2 regions of the Sporosarcina koreensis genome follow, and region 2 is predicted to be linked to the other one. Evidence: riboswitches for the same ligand, from Rfam matches in the RefSeq annotation. Region 2 holds a riboswitch; the other holds the start of a gene.
The links. A riboswitch is a leader RNA that binds a small molecule or an ion and turns the genes downstream of it on or off. The one in region 2 is predicted to bind thiamine pyrophosphate.
Positions count from the first base shown of each region.

Region 1 (8,972 bases), on a different contig from region 2:
ATTCTTAGGCCTGTCGATTGAGGTATTAAGTACTGTTTCGCAAGAGGGCTACCCTAATGTTGTTAATTACTTCTAACTAAATGTTAATAAAACTTTACATAGTGTTAAGAATAATGTACATTTGAAGTGGGAGGAATTGACATGCTGAATAACAAGGTTCGTGAGCTGCGTGCACGTCATGAGTTTACGCAAAGTGATCTTGCCAAAGCTGTGGGTGTCACTCGGCAAACGATTGGCTTTATTGAAAAAGGGGAGTTTTCCCCTTCGGTCACGTTGGCTCTGAAAATTGCGCGGGCACTCCAATGTGATCTTAATGAAGTATTTTGGTTGGAAGGGGAGGAATGAAATGAAGGGTGATATGAGGTATACGTATCCGTTATGGCAAATGGGGTTCATTCTACTGCTGATCGCTCTTACGACGATAATTGGATTGGCGTTGGATTATGAATTGTCAAATGGCAAGGAGAGTTTCCTGTTCGAGTTCAGTTTGGAGGGCGCCGGCTTTTGGAGCCTTGCCGCTTGGCTCGCCGTCCTAGTTATCTATCTACTGTTATTTGGATGGAAAATGCATCTTCATAATAAGCGGAATCCAAGTCGTCAGATGAAATTCATGACTCTGAAGCCGCAGGAATATATGGAGGATGACGAGTTGTTTGAGGAAGTCACTAGGCGTGCGACACAAAAAGTCTATTCTTATTTCACGGTTGCACTTCCGTTCCTGGCAAGCTTCTTTTTGATTTTACCGATTGGGAAGTTTGGCATGCTGAACGCTTTGCTGTTGCTTGCAATCGGACAATACTTTATTTATTACAGGACAATGAGAGGGTATGTGAAAGAAGATACTGAATAACTAGGGGAGAAGCGGATTCATGTATAAAGAAAAGGGGTTTATGGAGTTATTTCCGTATTCGGATGACACAACATTTGAGGATGCCAACCTGCAAGTTCTGAAAAAGGAGCTTCAGAAGGTGAAAATCAATAGTTGCCTTATCATCGAAAATGGTTCCTGTGTATTCGAATACTATAAGAATAAAAAAATGGCGAGCAAGCCGCAAACTCTGAATTCCATCTCGAAGAGTGTCGTATCATTGTTGATCGGAATCGCGTTGGAGGAGGGACTGATTCCGAGTTTGGATACGCCGATCGTTAATTATTTTGAGAGGTTCATGGAGAAGGTCGACGACGAGCGGAAACTGCAGATCACCATCGACCATCTCTTAACGATGACTCCGGGATTTGACTGGCCCGAATTCGGTGAGTGGCAAGCGTTTCCTAAAATGTTTCATGCTCCGCACTGGGTAAAGTATGTGCTAAACAGGCCGCTTACACATAATCCGGGGGAGCATATGAATTATAATACTGGCGCGACGCATCTCCTTACCGCTATTTTGCAACAAGCTAGCGGAATGAAAGCGAGTGCGTTTGCGGAGAAGCATTTGTTCAAGCGATTAGGGATTGGGGAGTACCGTTGGTATGAAGATCCGCAAGGCGTGAACAATGGGGGAAGCGGACTCTGCTTGCGGGTCAAAGATCTTGTCAAAATAGGGTATTTGTATTTGAACAAAGGGATGTGGAGTGATAAGCCAATCGTTTCGGAGCGTTGGGTTGAGGAATCGACCACACCTCTGTTTCTTACCTACAATATAGGACATTACGCGCGCCATTGGTGGACGAATCGCGTTGATCAAAATGAGCCGTGGAGTGAAGAGAACCGCTACTATTTTGCGATGGGATACGGTGGACAATACATTATCATCATCCCTTCCCGCCAAGTAGTGATTGTTATGACGAGCGAAATGTACAACGACACCCATTATCCTAGAAGACTCGCGATGAATACGTTGTTTTCCATGTCGGGTCATTTATAGAATACGAAAATTGATGGGAATCGTTTGGGTTGTTCTTACTCCTGATTTTCCAATCCAAACCTTTTGGCATTCCGAGCACGAGCCCGTTCAGCTTCGATTTCTCGATTACGAGGTTCGGCATTCGTTACCAATGTGTTAAGTAATTTTTGTGTAGCGATAGCCACTTCCTCAACAGCGAGATGTATAGCATCTTCGTTAGCCTTGGATGGCTTGTTAAAACCAGAAACCTTCCGCACATATTGAAGCGAAGCGGCATAAATTTCATCCGTGGTTGCCGGGGGATCAAAATTAAATAGTGTTTTAATGTTTCGGCACATATTGTTTCCCTCATTTGTTTGTTATTTTCCCGATTGTACCATATTCCAGTGAATCGTATCGTTTCCTTTACAGGAGGCTGAAGAAAGTGGACACCTCTTGATTCTGGTATAATGGTAAGAAGACTACGTACGGTGGAGGAAACAAATGAACTTTATTCGTAATCGGCTTTTAGGTTACGGAGTGGATGAGGCCTTGGTTGACCCGCTGTCCTTTGTCATCCTGATCAGTTTCATCACGCTTCTTTGTATTATCGCGAATTTCATTACGAAACATTTGATTATCCGGTTCATCGCGCACATTGTGAGAAAGCATAAAATCGAGTGGGGCAATCTTTTGTTGGAACGGAAAGTGCTTCGGCGATTATCCCATTTTGTGCCTGCTATTATTATTTATTACTTTGCATCTACTTTTCCGACCTATCAAAAGGCGATTGAAACGTTGGCATTGACGTATATAATGATTGTGGCATTCAGTGTCATCAATCGATTGTTGAGCGTCTTCAATGATATTTATCAAACGTATGAAATAGCAAAAACGAAGCCGATCAAAGGCTATGTGCAAGTTGCCAAAATTGTCGTCATTATTGTAGGCGCGATTTTGGTGATCGCCAATCTGATGGGGGAGAGCCCGATTATCCTGCTGAGTGGGATTGGTGCTCTTTCCGCAGTGTTCATGTTGGTGTTTAAGGATTCGTTATTGGGACTTGTGGCGGGGATCCAGTTGTCAGCCACCGAAATGGTTCGGATGGGCGATTGGATCGAAGTGCCGAATTATGGCGCGAATGGGGATATCATTGATATTTCCTTGAATACTGTAGCGGTGCGGAACTTCGACCAGACGGTGACAATGATCCCGAGCTATGCGCTCATTTCGGATCACTTCATCAACTGGCGCGGAATGCAGGAATCCGGCGGCAGGCGTATTAAGCGCGCATTATATATTGATATGTCGAGCATCCAGTTCTGCACGGAAGAAATGATTGAGCATTATAAGCAGATCCACTTTCTATCGGATTATATCGTCAACCGTGAACGTGAAATCGAGGAGTACAACGCTGCGAATCAAATCGACCGTAGTAATCTTGTGAACGGGAGAGCGATGACGAATATCGGGGTCTTCCGGGCTTACATCAGTGAATACCTCCGACGTCATCCGGGCATCCATCAGGAAAAGACGATGATGGTCCGGCAGCTGGCACCGGGGGAGCATGGACTGCCAATCGAGATTTACGCCTTTGCGAATAGTGTTCAATGGACGGTTTATGAGACTGTGCAAGCTGATATTTTTGATCACTTATTTGCCGTTGCAGGGGAATTCGGACTCCGCGTGTTTCAAAATCCGACGGGCAGTGACCTGAAAGCATTGAGCCAGGAAGTAAAGGGCGAATGAATTGTTCGAGAATTGTTTGGGTGCCTGTGCGACACTCAATTCAGACAATGCACTACAATTGCATAAAATAAATAAAGAAGCCGACCAATACTTGGTTGGCTTCTTTCTGCATGACAATAACTTTTATTGAATTGTCATAAATGTGTGGTGCACAGGCACCGCAAAGGGAAATTCATTATATGTAAACATGGGTTATTGTCCAAATTGTTTTATTTGCCTAGCATACTCTACTAAGAGTCTTTGAAAAAGGGGGGTAAATATGAGAAATACAGAAGAAGTTCATAGCGGGCACGAGCATCGCCACGAGCATCGCCGCGAGCATCGCCATGAGCACCGCCACGAGCGTCGCCACCATCGCCACGAGCATCACCATGAGCACATTCATCACCATCATCGTCATATTCCGCACGCTCAACATGTAGGCCATCCAACAGGGCACCATATGGGACACCACGTTATGGGACAGCACGTTATGGAACACCCACAAATGATTCAAAATGTAAATTTGTTCGTTGAAGATCATAACGAGATGGTTCAGCGTTTAAATTTTTCACCGGTAGGTTATCACCCAATGGTTCAACCTATGAATTTCTACCCTGAAGGTCATTATCCAATGGTTCAACCTATAAATTTTTTCCCTGGTCATCACGGATGCCACTGCGATCACATGGGACATTTTAGAGGATTCTAATGTTGAAATCAGACTTGCACTCAATATGCATGTTTGGGTGCCTGTGCAGCAAACTATTCAGATAATACACTACAATTGCATAAAAAAATATAGAAGCCGACCAAATCGATGTTTGGTCGGCTTCTATATGCATTACTATAACTTATATTGAATTGTCATAAATGTGTGGTGCACAGGCACCGAGATTAGCAGCCATCAATACCACAAGCCATTCCTTCGGGGAAATCCGGCTTTTGTTTGCGGAGCTCATCATCGATGATTTGTTCAAGTGTTTCTTTGGAGTGAATGCCTGCAAATTTGGTCTCGCCAATGACAAAAGTGGGCACAGATGTAATATTCGCTTCCTCGTATGCGTGTCGAAGTGCTTCTTGATGGGCTTCTCTGTATGTTCGCGTTTCCAAAGCTTCTCGGTATTCTTTTTCATCCAAGCCGATCTCGCCGGCTAATTGGGTTAACACATTAATGTTGCCAATGTCCTGTTCTTCCTGGAAGAAAGCTCGAAGCATGCGGTCATTGTATTCATTGCCTTTTCCTTTTTCCTTCGCATATTGATAACCTTCGAAGGCCAAATGCGTGTACGGTTGAGGTGACACTTTTGGAAGGGTGATATCGATGCCCATCCGTTCAGCCATCGGATAGACAGACTGTTTCCATGTGCTTTGCAAATAATGTTCCTCGGGCTTTAACGTTTCATTTGGATACGGACGCAACTCAAACGGCATCCATTCAACTTCCACGTCTTTTCCTTTTATTGCTTCTGCTAAAGGTTGTTCTGCAAGAAGACAAAATGGACATACATAATCTGAATACACCTTTATCTTTACTGCCAATAATATGACCTCCCGTGTTTGTATAGCATATCCTCCCCTTAGGGGAATCACAGTTGTCTGTATATTTCTAGCTTAACATAAAGGGAAATGCCTTTCTCCGTCGATGCTTTTGAATGAATAAAGCCCTTGAAAACTCCAGCTGGAGTTCACAAGGGCTTTAGTAATGATCAAATTACCTATTTGATTAACCGTAGGGCATACGGTTCAGGCAGGGAATGCTAACATTTCCTGTTACGGGGTGCATTTATTCAGTTGTAGTTTGTTGCTATCTTACTTTTTAAGCAATCCGAAGAAAGAGTTGTAAGCTGCTACTACTTGATTGTAATAACCAACAAGCTTGTCCCAAACTGTTGTTTGAACTTCTTCTACAACCGTTTCTTCAGCAGCTTCTTCGTCTTCAGCTGGTGCTTCTGCTACATCTTCGTCTTCAGCAGGAACTTCAACAGCGTCGTCGCCTTCAACAGCGTCGTCGCCTTCAACAGCGTCGTCGCCTTCAACAGCGTCTTCACCTTCAACAGCGTCGTCGCCTTCAACAGCGTCTTCACCTTCAACAGCGTCTTCACCTTCAACAGCGTCGTCGCCTTCAACTACGTCGTCGCCTTCAACTACGTCTTCGCCTTCAACAGCGTCTTCACCTTCAACAGCGTCGTCGCCTTCAACTACGTCGTCGCCTTCAACTACGTCGTCGCCTTCAACAGCGTCGTCACCTTCAACAGCGTCGTCGCCTTCAACAGCGTCTTCGCCTTCAACAGCGTCGTCGCCTTCAACAGCGTCTTCACCTTCAACAGCGTCGTCGCCTTCAACAGCGTCGTCACCTTCAACTACGTCTTCACCTTCAACAGCGTCTTCGCCTTCAACAGCGTCGTCACCTTCAACAGCATCGTCGCCTTCAGCTGGCTCTTCCGCTACATCTTCACCTGGTAAGGCAATCCCGAAATAATCTTGAATAGCAAGATCATAGTAATTGAGTAAATTTACATAATTTTGTAAGATAGATTTATATTCATTAACTTGCTCATCTGTTATAATTGAATCGGCTTGGTCAGTTGACGTAGTATCTTCATTGATATTTTCGTCAGCTGGCTTTTCTGTTTCTTCGGCTTCGTCAGCAGGTGCTTCTTCAGCATCCTCTTCGTCAGCTGGTAGTTCTACAGCATCTTCATCAGCAGGTGCTTCTTCAGCTTCCTCTTCATCAGCAGGTGCTTCTTCAGCTTCCTCTTCATCAGCAGGTGCTTCTTCAGCTTCCTCTTCATCAGCAGGTGCTTCTTCAGCTTCCTCTTCATCAGCAGGTGCTTCTTCAGCTTCCTCTTCGTCAGCTGGTACCTCTACAGCGTCCTCTTCATCAGCCGGTGTTTCTGCATCTACTTCTTCATCAGCAGGAGTTTCTACATCAGCATCTTCATCAGCAGGTGCTTCTACATCAGCATCTTCATCAGCTGGAGCTTCTACATCTGCGTCTTCTTCAGCCGGTGTTTCTGCATCTACTTCGTCATCAGCAGGTGCTTCTGCATCAGCATCTTCATCAGCTGGAGCTTCTTCAGCATCCTCTTCATCAGCAGGAGTTTCAGCATCTACTTCCTCATCAGCAGGAGTTTCTACATCTCCTTCTTCATCAGCCGGAGCATCAACATCTCCTTCTTCATCAGCCGGAGCATCAACATCTTCGTCAGCTGGCGCATCTACAGCATCGTCCTCTTCATCTACAGGTGTATCTGTATTTTCTTCGTCATCATTTGGCGTGTCCGTAGCGTCGTCATCACCAGTAGTATCGTCTGAATCATCTTCATCCAGATCAGCAGCTACGAAGTTTTTATTTGCAATTGTACGCATGAATTTACCTTTGTCAGGAGATCCAGGAATACTCGTTGCATAATAGGAAACCTTTTCGCCATGATTTTTAAACTCTGGCTCGCCATTTTCCGCAGCGAACGCCGAACCGCTTGCTCCGAAAATAGCTGCAGTTAGCATCGATGTCGACATGACAAACGGTAAAATTCTCTTTTTCGTGTTCTTCTCATTACGATTCGTTTCGTTAACCAAGATTCATCAAACTCCCTTTTCTTAAATTTTTCGTTCCCGACTACTCAATACTGAAGCGAAATAACATTCATCTTTTTAAGTCGATATGTACATCCGCCTCCTTCTCAGGTGGGTTCGTTTTTTTACTATCCGGATGAAAGCTTTCATTCGGATGTGAGCAGTGTCCCAACTGCACAATACCAACAATAACAAAAGAAAATAACAGGGGTGTGACAACCAATTAACAGATATTCATGGAAATATTAACCTTTGTAATAAAGAGAAAACACATTAAAATACTAAAAAAGGATGTATTCTAATGAATTAGACCCTGGATATCCAATTTATTCCTGCGTTGAAAATACCGTCAAATTGCCTTGCATAGATGTCCCATTACTTTATTGTTATGTTTAACGAATGGTCTTAAGGGTCTAACGTTATGTATTACAAAATATTACGCGGACCTTACGAAACTAGTAATCTATGATATAGTGAAGTAGAAAACTGAAAAGAGTTAACCACTGGGGGAGTCTTTGTAAAAGACTGAGACGTGTATCGATACGCGGACCCTTCGAACCTGATCTGGCTCATACCAGCGTAGGGAAGTGGATCGCACGTCTTCCAAAGGTTATCTTCCGCCGATTTGCGAGCCGCTTCTTCAACGATTGTGTTGAGTGAAGCGGCTTTTTTGGTTTTCTAAAACTATAAAGGAGTGGTTGGAATGACGTTTTGTGAAGAGGTACGGAAGGAATGCAGCGATGTTTGGGAGGCAAGCTTCCACCATCCATTCATTGCGGCGCTCGCTGAAGGGACTTTGCCTGAAGATGTCTTCAAACAGTATGTCCTGCAAGACTCGTATTATTTGAAGCACTTTGCGAAAGTCCATGCCCTGGCAGCTGTGCAGGCTACGGATTTATTGACGGTGCAACGGTTTGCGCAGCATGCGGAGGGAACGTGCGGTGCGGAAATTTCATTGCATGAAGGTTTTTTTGGCCTGCTGGGCGTTACAGATAATGACATTAAAAGTTTCGAACCTGCGCCGACAGCGTATGCCTACACGTCGCATTTGTACAGGGCCGCATTGGAAGGTGACTTGGCCGCGACATTATCAGCGTTGCTTCCATGTTATTGGTTGTATTACGAAATCGGGGAGCGGCTGAAGGACGCGAAACCGAATCATCCGGTTTACGATAAATGGATTGCCACGTACAGTTCTGAATGGTTCGAGCAGGCAACCCGTGAACAGATCGATCGTTTGAATAAACTTACGGAAGAACTTTCGGATAAAAGAAGGGAACAATTGAAAGCCCATTTCATTAAAAGTGTCCATTATGAATTGCAGTTTTGGGAAATGGCATGGACGAAGCAAAAATGGTCGTTTGAAACGGAGGTGCATGCATAATGGCGCAATCTTCATTGCTGCATGAACTGCGTTCGCAAAGCCCGTTGGTTCATTGCATCACGAATATTGTCGTTGCAAACTTTCAAGCGAATGGCTTGCTCGCATTGGGCGCTTCGCCGATCATGGCGGGTGCAATCGAGGAGGCGGCGGAAGTAGCCGCCGTTTCCTCGTGTACATTGCTCAATATCGGCACGCTGGACAGTTCGGTTGTTGAATCAATGATCGCAGCTGGAAAAAGCGCTTCTATTAAAGGGCGGCCACTCGTATTGGATCCGGTCGGTGCGGGGGCGACTGTTTTCCGTAAACGGACAGTTGCAAAACTTCTGGAGGAATTGGAGATTACGCTCATCCGGGGAAATGCCGGTGAGATCGCGTCCATCGCGGGAGTGGAGTGGGAAGCGAAAGGCGTCGATGCGGGGGATGGGTCGGCAAATATTGTGGAAGCGGCAATAGAT
Region 1 is NZ_JBHSNP010000010.1:31,891-40,862, forward strand. It holds gene ACFPTP_RS05275 (helix-turn-helix transcriptional regulator) at 142-345, shown strand; gene ACFPTP_RS05280 (hypothetical protein) at 347-850, shown strand; gene ACFPTP_RS05285 (serine hydrolase domain-containing protein) at 870-1,868, shown strand; gene ACFPTP_RS05290 (DUF2277 domain-containing protein) at 1,904-2,185, opposite strand; gene ACFPTP_RS05295 (mechanosensitive ion channel family protein) at 2,331-3,575, shown strand; gene ACFPTP_RS05300 (hypothetical protein) at 3,793-4,002, opposite strand; gene ACFPTP_RS05305 (DsbA family oxidoreductase) at 4,452-5,096, opposite strand; gene ACFPTP_RS05310 (ICP22 family protein) at 5,367-7,136, opposite strand; TPP riboswitch at 7,629-7,736, shown strand; gene tenA (thiaminase II) at 7,837-8,517, shown strand; gene thiM (hydroxyethylthiazole kinase) at 8,517-8,972, shown strand, end outside.
Region 1: another riboswitch for thiamine pyrophosphate. It lies ahead of tenA (thiaminase II); the one in region 2 lies ahead of thiT (energy-coupled thiamine transporter ThiT).

Region 2 (8,972 bases):
ATATGGCCGACGGAAGAACCGATCTACTTGGTACAGGAATAGATCTAGTGTAAAAAGCCGAAGAGCGCTCTTCGGCTTTTTTGTATGCTCATCTTTTGCGCAGGGTCCATTCTTTCGCCGCAAGGGTCCATTCACTTCCACCCATCCAACATTTTTAGCAGAAATGCTGGTAAATATATAGTATGATAGACGGAATGGAGGCGAGTCGGAATGAAAAGTAAATCGTTCTATACGGAAATTTGTCCATCTATATTATTGAAGGGAACTGTGAAAGTTGATCATACGCATTTTATATGAAGATAATCATTTGCTCGTCGTCGAGAAGCCTGTCAATTTACCGGTGCAGGCAGATGACAGTGGCGATGAGGATTTATTGACATTGTTGAAGGCAGATTTGAAGGAGCGGCACCAGAAGCCGGGGAATGTCTATTTGGGCCTTGTGCATCGGCTGGACCGTCCGGTAGGCGGCGTCCTTGTATTCGCAAAAACGTCCAAGGCGGCATCCCGACTTTCAGACGTGCTTCGAAAAAGGGAAATGGAACGGACATACTTGGCTGTCGTCCGTGGCAGCTTAGGAGATGGCGGTCTTTTGGAGCACCATCTGTGGAAGGACACGAAGAAAAACAAGGTCCATGCTGTGAAGCCATCACACCCAGAAGGAAAGAAAGCCATCCTTCATTATGAAACAATCGAAAGGAAAGACGGAATGAGCTTACTCGCAATCCGGCTTCATACTGGCAGATCGCATCAAATCCGCGTGCAGATGGCTGCGTCCGGCGCACCGCTCTACGGGGATCAGAAGTACGGCCAACATGTGAACCGGCCGGGACAGCAAATTGCGTTATGGGCACATACCCTTTCCTTCCCGCACCCGACGACGAAGGAAATCCTCAAATTCGAATCGACACCGCCATTTGAGCATCCTTGGAGTATTTGGAAACAGGTAGGCGCCGAAGCTTTGACAATGTGAATTAATTCAATGATAGGCGCTCGGGTCGATTGACATCGAAATTCATGAACCCTACACTAAGATAGAGAAAAGCATGTTGGAGGAAACTATGACAAACCACCCGTTTATCCCGATCATTGTAGGGACTGATATTAATGCATACAATATGGCAATTTCATTTCACGAGGCTTACGGAATCCATCCGATCCTCGTAGGGAAAGAGCCGTTATCGTTTACGAGCTTAAGTACAATTCCCGGCGCAATCGAGCTGAATCCGAAATTAGGGGAGAAGGACGAGTTCGTTCGCTTCCTGAAACAAGTTGCAAAAAAATATAAGACGCAAGGGAAAAAGATGCTTCTGATCGGAACGAATGATTTATATGTCCGCATGATCATTGAAAGCCGTCAAGCGCTCAAGCACGATTTCGTTTTCAACTATATCGATGAAGAGTTGATGAATAACCTGCTCGTGAAGAAGAATTTCTACCGGCTTTGCGAAGAGCACGGCATTGATACACCCGCGACGTATTTCCATTCATGTGAGTCGGACGAACGTTTCACTGAGGAAGTCATGTTCCCGGTCATCATCAAGCCAAGCAACGGCGTACAATATTACAAGCATCCGTTTGAAGGGATGCAAAAAGTGTATAAAGTCGACTCGTATGAAGAAATTCAGAAAGTCATCGACACGATCAAGAAAAGCGGTTATCGCGACGACTTGATCATCCAAGATTTCATTCCAGGCGATGATACATATATGTGGGATTCCGTCTTCTACATTAACAGCAAAGGCAAATCCGAACTGATTACATTCGGACAAGTCGTTTTGCAAGAGCATACGCTGACGGCGATCGGCAATTATACAGCGGTCATCACCCGATATAATGAAGAGATGATGATGAAGCTGAAAGGGTTCTTAGAGGCGCTCAACTATGTCGGCTATGCGAACTTCGATTTGAAATACGATCACCGTGACAAGAAGTTCAAAGTGTTCGAAGTGAATATCCGACAAGGACGTTCAAGTTATTACATTACATCTTGCGGACATAATTTGGCGAAGAATTTTGTCGATGACCTCATTTACGGCGTCGAAAAGCCGTTGACATTATTAGACGAAAAGTTCCTTTTCACAGTCGTTCCGAAAATCGTCTTAAGGGAATTTGTCGACAATGCGAAAGTTCGTAAAGAAATAGACCAGCTGTTAAGGGCAGGCAAATATGCAAATCCGCTCTTCTATAAAAGGGATAAAAGCTTCAAGCGAAAACTGTATTTATTCATGAGGCAAATCAATTACTACCGTAAATATAAAAATAACAGATGGTCTTAAATTCTCCCCGTTGCGATGTGCGCAGCGGGGTTTTTTGGTTAATTCTTCATAGTTTACGGCTTTCATGGAAGTGGAATAGATGATAGCTATCAATTTAGGAGGAATTAACACCATGAAAAAGCAGGAAAATCCCGTGCTCGAAAATAAAAGGGATAAAATAATCGAAAACCTTGTGAATGAAGGCGTCTTTAAAATAAACGGAAAACAATTATATGAACTATCTTTATATGAGTTGATGAAACAGTATACAATGAGGATAGAGTGATGATAATGGGGGGATCCATTTGAACAGGAAATTGGGTGAAGTGCAACAGGTATGGCTGGAGGAGGCGACCATCCGGCAAATGCAGGAAAGAATGTCTTCCGATGATCTTACGTCAGAAGAACTGACGGTCATGTATATGAAGATGATTTCTGAGAAAAACCGGAATATCAACGCTGTGCTGGAGCTGAATCCGCAAGCTCTCCAAATCGCCAGGTCACTTGACGCAGAACGTCGAAGCGGCATTGTCAGGTCGTTATTGCATGGCATCCCGGTACTGTTGAAAGACAATATGGATACGGGAGACGGCATGCATACAAGCTGCGGCTCATTGGCGATGAAGAACTACTATGCGGAAGAAGACGCTTTTTTAGTGAAAAAGCTAAGGGAAGCGGGCGCAGTCATTTTAGGCAAAACGAATATGACCGAATGGGCGAATTTCATGTCGGACCGCATGCGGAATGGGTGGAGTTCGCGGGGCGGACAAGTGAATAATCCATACGGTCTTTTTGATGTGGGAGGATCGAGCTCGGGCGCCGCGGCTGCTATTGCGGCCAATATGGCGGCAGTCTCCATTGGGACGGAGACGAGCGGTTCCATCATTAATCCCTCAGCCCAAAACTCTCTCGTCGGCATTAAACCGACCGTCGGAGCGATAAGCAGAAGCGGCATCATACCCCTTTCATTCACCCAAGATACACCGGGGCCGATCGCGCGGACAGTGGAAGACTCGGCCATCACATTCGGATTGATGGTCGGCCATGATGAAAACGATCCCGTGACGAAGGGAGCCGGAAGATTCGATGGAATCGATTGGCTGTCCATGCTCGACACCTCTTCGTTGGAAGGCAAAAGAATCGGCATCGCACGATCGATTTTTGCTCGGGAAATTTCTACGGAGAGAAAAGAGAAGTTCGAAGAAGCACTTCATCGCCTGAAATCTCTAGGTGCAGAACTTGTCGACGATATTGATTTAGGGACAATGGAAGACGATCTAGGTTATGATGTCCTTCTGTATGAATTCAAAGCGGCATTGAATGAATATCTCGGCCAGACGCCGATGACAAACCCGATCCGTACATTATCAGATATCATTGAATTTAATAAGGAGCATGCGGAGGAAACACTTGCCTTCGGTCAAGTGATGTTGGAAAAAGTGGATCGGACGAGCGGAACATTGACCGAGCCGGAATATATCGAAGCATTATTGAGAAACCGTCATTTGGCGGGGGAATTGGCTCTCGACCGGGCTTTTGACGAGCACAAGATTGACGTGCTTGTATTCCCGCAGGACCACGGATGCAGTTTTAGCGCGGCGGCAGGGTACCCGGCAATAACGGTTCCATCGTCTTTCACGAATGAGGGCGAGCCTTTTTGCATCACCCTATGCGGCAAGGCGTTTTCCGAACCTGAACTGGTCGGCTATGCCTATGCATTCGAACAATCTGCAAAGGCAAGAAGAAAGCCTTGACTTGAAAGATAAACGATTCCGGTCCATTATAAGATAAGGAACAGTGAAAGCGGGGATGAGAATGTCCTTCTTGGAAAAAATGGACGATAACATTAAGAATAAGTGGAAGTTTGAAAGGGAAACACCGATCCAATCTCAAATGATCCCGGAATTACTGAATGGCCGGGATGTTGTGGCGGAATCACCAACCGGTACAGGAAAGACGCTCGCCTACGTCTTGCCGATCCTTCAACAAGTGGACGGCAAAAAGATGCAGACGCAAGCATTGATCATGGCTCCTTCCCAGGAGTTGGCGATGCAGATTGTCAACGTCATCCGTGAATGGGTGGAAGGAACCGATATAACGGTGACTCAATTGATCGGCGGCGCGAACATGCAACGCCAGATTGAACGATTGAAAAAGAAGCCGACCATTGTCGTCGGAACACCTGGGCGTCTCGTTGAACTTGTGAAAGCGAAGCGTTTAAAAATGCATGATATCCGCTATATCGTATTGGATGAAGGCGATCAGCTGCTATCACGGGATTATCGTGTCATTGTGAAAGATTTGATTGAAGCGGCAAATCCGGAACGTCAAGTCGCCGTTGTTTCTGCCACGATTACGGATGAAATTGAACTTGTCGCGAAAAATCTGATGAATGACCCGATCCGTCTGCATGTCTCTGTCGAGGATATGCCGTTGTCGGGCAAAGTGGTCCATTCGTTTGTGAAGACGGATGCGCGGGATAAAACAGACCTGCTTCGTGGGCTGTCCCATCTGCCATCGATCCGGGCACTCGCCTTTATGAATAATGTCGATCAGCTTCGGATGAAGGATATGAAGCTGCAATATAATGAGGCACCCGTTGCGGTCCTATACTCTTCCATGTCGAAATTCGAAAGGCAAGAGACGTTGGAAAACTTCCGGAAAGGTGAAATCCGGATTTTGATAGCGACGGACTTGGCGGCAAGAGGATTGGACATACAAGGGCTGACCCATGTCATCCATGTCGATGTCCCCCATACGATCGAGCAATATTTGCATCGTTCGGGACGGACAGGACGTGCAGGGGAAGATGGGGAAGTGCTCACATTGCTCTCGTATCCTGAAGAGCGCACGTACAGGAAGCTGTCGAAAGGATTCAAGCCCGTCCAAAAAGTGTGGTATAAAGGAAAGTTGATGGAAGGGAATTCGAAGACGGTCGGCGGTCAAAAAGATGTGAAGAAAACGAAGAAGAAATGATGAAAAGCGGAGAGTGGCAATAGCCGACTCTCCGCTTTTGTTCTTTTTTAATCCAGCTCCGAGCGCTAGGAGCTCGGGGTCATAAGTCGAAAACTGCTCTGTGGCAAAGAACGCCACTCCGCATTTTCGCCTTATGCCTGTCGCTCCTAATCAAGCGCTCCCCGCTTTTTATAGTTGAGTCAATATGATCGGTTCGTCTTTTGTCACGATGATCGTATGTTCAATTTGGGCGACGAGGGATTTATCCGGTGTGATAAATGTCCATCCGTCCCCAAGCTCGATAATATGCTCGGCTTTTTCAGAGATGAACGGCTCTACCGCCAACACCATCCCTTCTTTCATCAATGTTTGATCCCAAGCATCATAATAATTTAGAATATGCTGCGGCTCTTCGTGCAAAGATGTTCCGATGCCGTGCCCAGTCAAGTTCTTGATGACTTTCAAGCCGTTATCCTTCGCTTCCCGCTCGACTACTTTCCCAATTTGGCTTAACTTTGAGCCTGCTTTCACTTTTGTCATCGCACGGTCAAATGCGCTTTTCGCCACGTCGCAAAGCAGTTGTTTCTTCTCATCCGCTGTGCCGACGACGAATGAAATGCCGGTATCTGCAAAGTACCCGCCGAATGATGCAGAGACATCGATATTGACAAGGTCGCCGTCCTGGATGACGCGCGATCCCGGAATGCCGTGGGCAACTTCATGATTGACACTGATGCATGTATAGCCCGGGAACTCATATTGGTCAATCGGTGCTGACACAGCTCCGCGCTCGGCAAGAAGGCGCCCTCCGAGTTCATCAATCTCTTTTGTCGTAATGCCCGGAACAGTCGCCGCCTTCATAGCTTCCCGCACTTCTGCGACGATGCGACCGATCTTTTTCAACGCTTCGATCTCTTCGTTGTTCTTCACAATCATGATTTACAGGTCCCTTCTTTGAAACGTAATTTTCCATCTGATTATAACATAGTTATTCAATCGTAAAGAAACGTATGCCTGTCCTGTCTATCATTTCAACACTTTCACGCCTTGGTAGACGTTCCAGATGACGACGAATAAAAATAGCAGTCCATAGATGATCATGAATAGAAATGGCGCCAGTCCCCAAAAGTCGAATCGCCCTGTCATCATGGTGTGCATCCTCGACTCATAGGAGATCATCGAAAACGAAAACAGGATGAATCCCGCAATGAGGAGTACGACCGGGACAAGATGCGAGATGAGTGAACGCTTCGCATGGCCTTTCACTTCATGGTCATCCGTGACAAAATAGACGATTGCAGGCAGCAGCAGAGGCGAAAAGAATATGCTGAAATAACAGAGGGCGGATAATAGTTTATTATTGGTCATGGGCTTACCTCCCGTAATTCTAATAAGTAGTTTACAATATCATCTTGCTTATAAGTACTTTAACATATACAATGGAGACGACAATTGAATTACATGACCACAAGGGGGGCCTTCAACGGCTGAGATTGGACATTTGTCCTGACCCTTCGAACCTGTAAGTTCATGCTTGCGTAGGGATGTGGATGGAAACTGACAACGATCGATGTCTCGGTTCTATCCGGGATGTCGTTTTTTGTTGCAAAAGAGTTTTGAAGCTGTTTACTAACCGTAGCCATGATCGGCGTCATTCAAACATGCCGATTATCTGTGATGCCCGGTCGAGGCAAACAAACCGCTTTTTCATTCCGTATCCCTCCGACAAAAAAAGGGGGAGTTAGAATTGGATCGTAAACGTCTGCAGTTTTTATTAGAGGTTGCTATTTTTGGAGCTTTATCATTTGTCTTGGATATGCTTGTCTTGTTCAAGATGCCCCAAGGGGGATCCGTCACATTGTCCATGTTGCCAATCATCGTTATTGCATTCAGATGGGGAATACTTGGCGGAATGTTAACAGGGTTTATTACCGGACTATTACAGGTAATTAGTGGGGCATATGTGTTGAATATCTACCAGGCGGCGCTCGATTATTTTGTGGCTTATTCGCTGGTAGGGATTGCGGCAGTTACATTGGGCTGGTTGATTAGTAGTAGAAAAGCGGGGAATAAACGATCGATGGTTTCAGCAATTGTTATAGGTACTGTCATTGGAGGAGTATTACGATTCCTTGCCCATTATATCGGTGGGATTATTTTCTTCGCCGAATTCGCAGGAGATCAGCCGGTATGGTTGTATTCACTTGTGTATAATGCATCGTATATGATTCCATCAATCATACTTTGTGCAATTGTAGTAGTACCTTTATTCACAACCGCTCCACGACTGATTCAAAGGGCGGCATAAAAAAAGGAGTAGGCGTATGATGAACTCATATGCCTACTCTATTTTTGTTGTCAATGCGTCTGCCTGAAAACAGGAAGATGCACGTGATGATGACGGCAGATAAGAAGATGGCCGCTGCAGAGATGAATAGCTCTTCCGTCCCGTTTCTGACAGCAATGCCGATAAATGCCCAAACAAACACAAGATTCATCACATAATCCTTGTGGTGGTACATAAAATGTAAAGCGAACGCAGTTGAAACCGTTAAGAAGATGACTGTCCATAATGGATCGCTTAACCCGAATCCTGTCCAACCATGGATCATCAGCAAATAACTGACATTCGAGATGGTTGTGATGAAAATCCATCCTGTGAGCAAACTGAATGGCGCTCTGCCAAACATTCGGTTATCTTGTTTCGGAAAGATAAAGTAGAAAGTAAGCAAAACAAAAAGAAGCGCGAGTTTCGCTATGACGGTAATCGTGAACAATTCGAAGTGCCAAAGGAAAATCCATGCAATATGCAGAAGGCAACTTACTACGAAAAGGAAAGTGACGCGGTCTCGATGTGCGGAGCTCATCTCGTGGCGAGTCTTGTTAAAATTGAGAATCCAGAAAAAGATCATGATATAGAGCAACCAACAGATGATCAATACATAGTTCGCCGGTATGAAAAGCAATGGCAGCCGGCTTGTAATTTCGCCTGTTGTGTTTCCGTTCAGTGAGTAGAAGCTTGCGATAATATTTAATAATATGACTGTACATAGTGACAGGGTCATCAGAAGTATTCTTGACATAGTACATCCTCCCTTTGAACAGTATACATAGGAAAAGGGAACTGTGCGAAAGAAAGTATGAAGTTTCCGTCACAAATCCATTATTTCGAATACCGAAGATTCGTGGTATAATAAAAACATGCTTTTATTATAATTTTCTAAATGATTAGGGGGATCATCATTGACTACGACAAAGACGTATTCACAAGTATGGGATTTAGATGTGTTTTTTAAAGGTGGAAGCGATTCAGAAGAGCTCCGTTCACATCTTGACGCCGTAAAAGAGCAGATCGGTGCATTGGAAAACCTTGCAGCGGCCACGCAAACGCCTACATCCATGGAAGAGGCGGATCAAGTCCTTCATGTTATCGATGAAATCAAAAACACGGCGAAAAATTTACGCGAAGCGGGCGCAGTCATCGGCTGTTTCATCGCTGCCAATACGAAAGATAAAAAAGCGCTTCTTCTCCAAGGAGAAGTGGGATCGTTAGGAGCCAGATTCCAGACAGCCATGTTGAAAATCAAACAGGTTGTCGCAAAAACGGAAGAATCGGTGTGGAAGGGACTGCTTGCAACTAAGCAACTATCCGAATTCGACTTTGTTCTGCAAGAATGGCGTGAAGAAGTTCAATTGAAATTATCCGAGGAAGAAGAAAGTCTGATTACAGCGTTAAGTGTCGATGGCTACCAAGCGTGGGGA
Region 2 is NZ_JBHSNP010000025.1:37,717-46,688, reverse strand. It holds gene ACFPTP_RS11150 (glycerophosphodiester phosphodiesterase) at 1-42, shown strand, start outside; gene ACFPTP_RS11145 (RluA family pseudouridine synthase) at 275-970, shown strand; gene ACFPTP_RS11140 (carboxylate--amine ligase) at 1,059-2,276, shown strand; gene ACFPTP_RS11135 (Fur-regulated basic protein FbpA) at 2,389-2,541, shown strand; gene ACFPTP_RS11130 (amidase family protein) at 2,561-4,009, shown strand; gene ACFPTP_RS11125 (DEAD/DEAH box helicase) at 4,071-5,231, shown strand; gene map (type I methionyl aminopeptidase) at 5,400-6,146, opposite strand; gene ACFPTP_RS11115 (magnetosome magnetite crystal formation protein family) at 6,237-6,578, opposite strand; TPP riboswitch at 6,671-6,772, shown strand; gene thiT (energy-coupled thiamine transporter ThiT) at 6,958-7,518, shown strand; gene ACFPTP_RS11105 (tryptophan-rich sensory protein) at 7,544-8,293, opposite strand; gene ACFPTP_RS11100 (M3 family oligoendopeptidase) at 8,454-8,972, shown strand, end outside.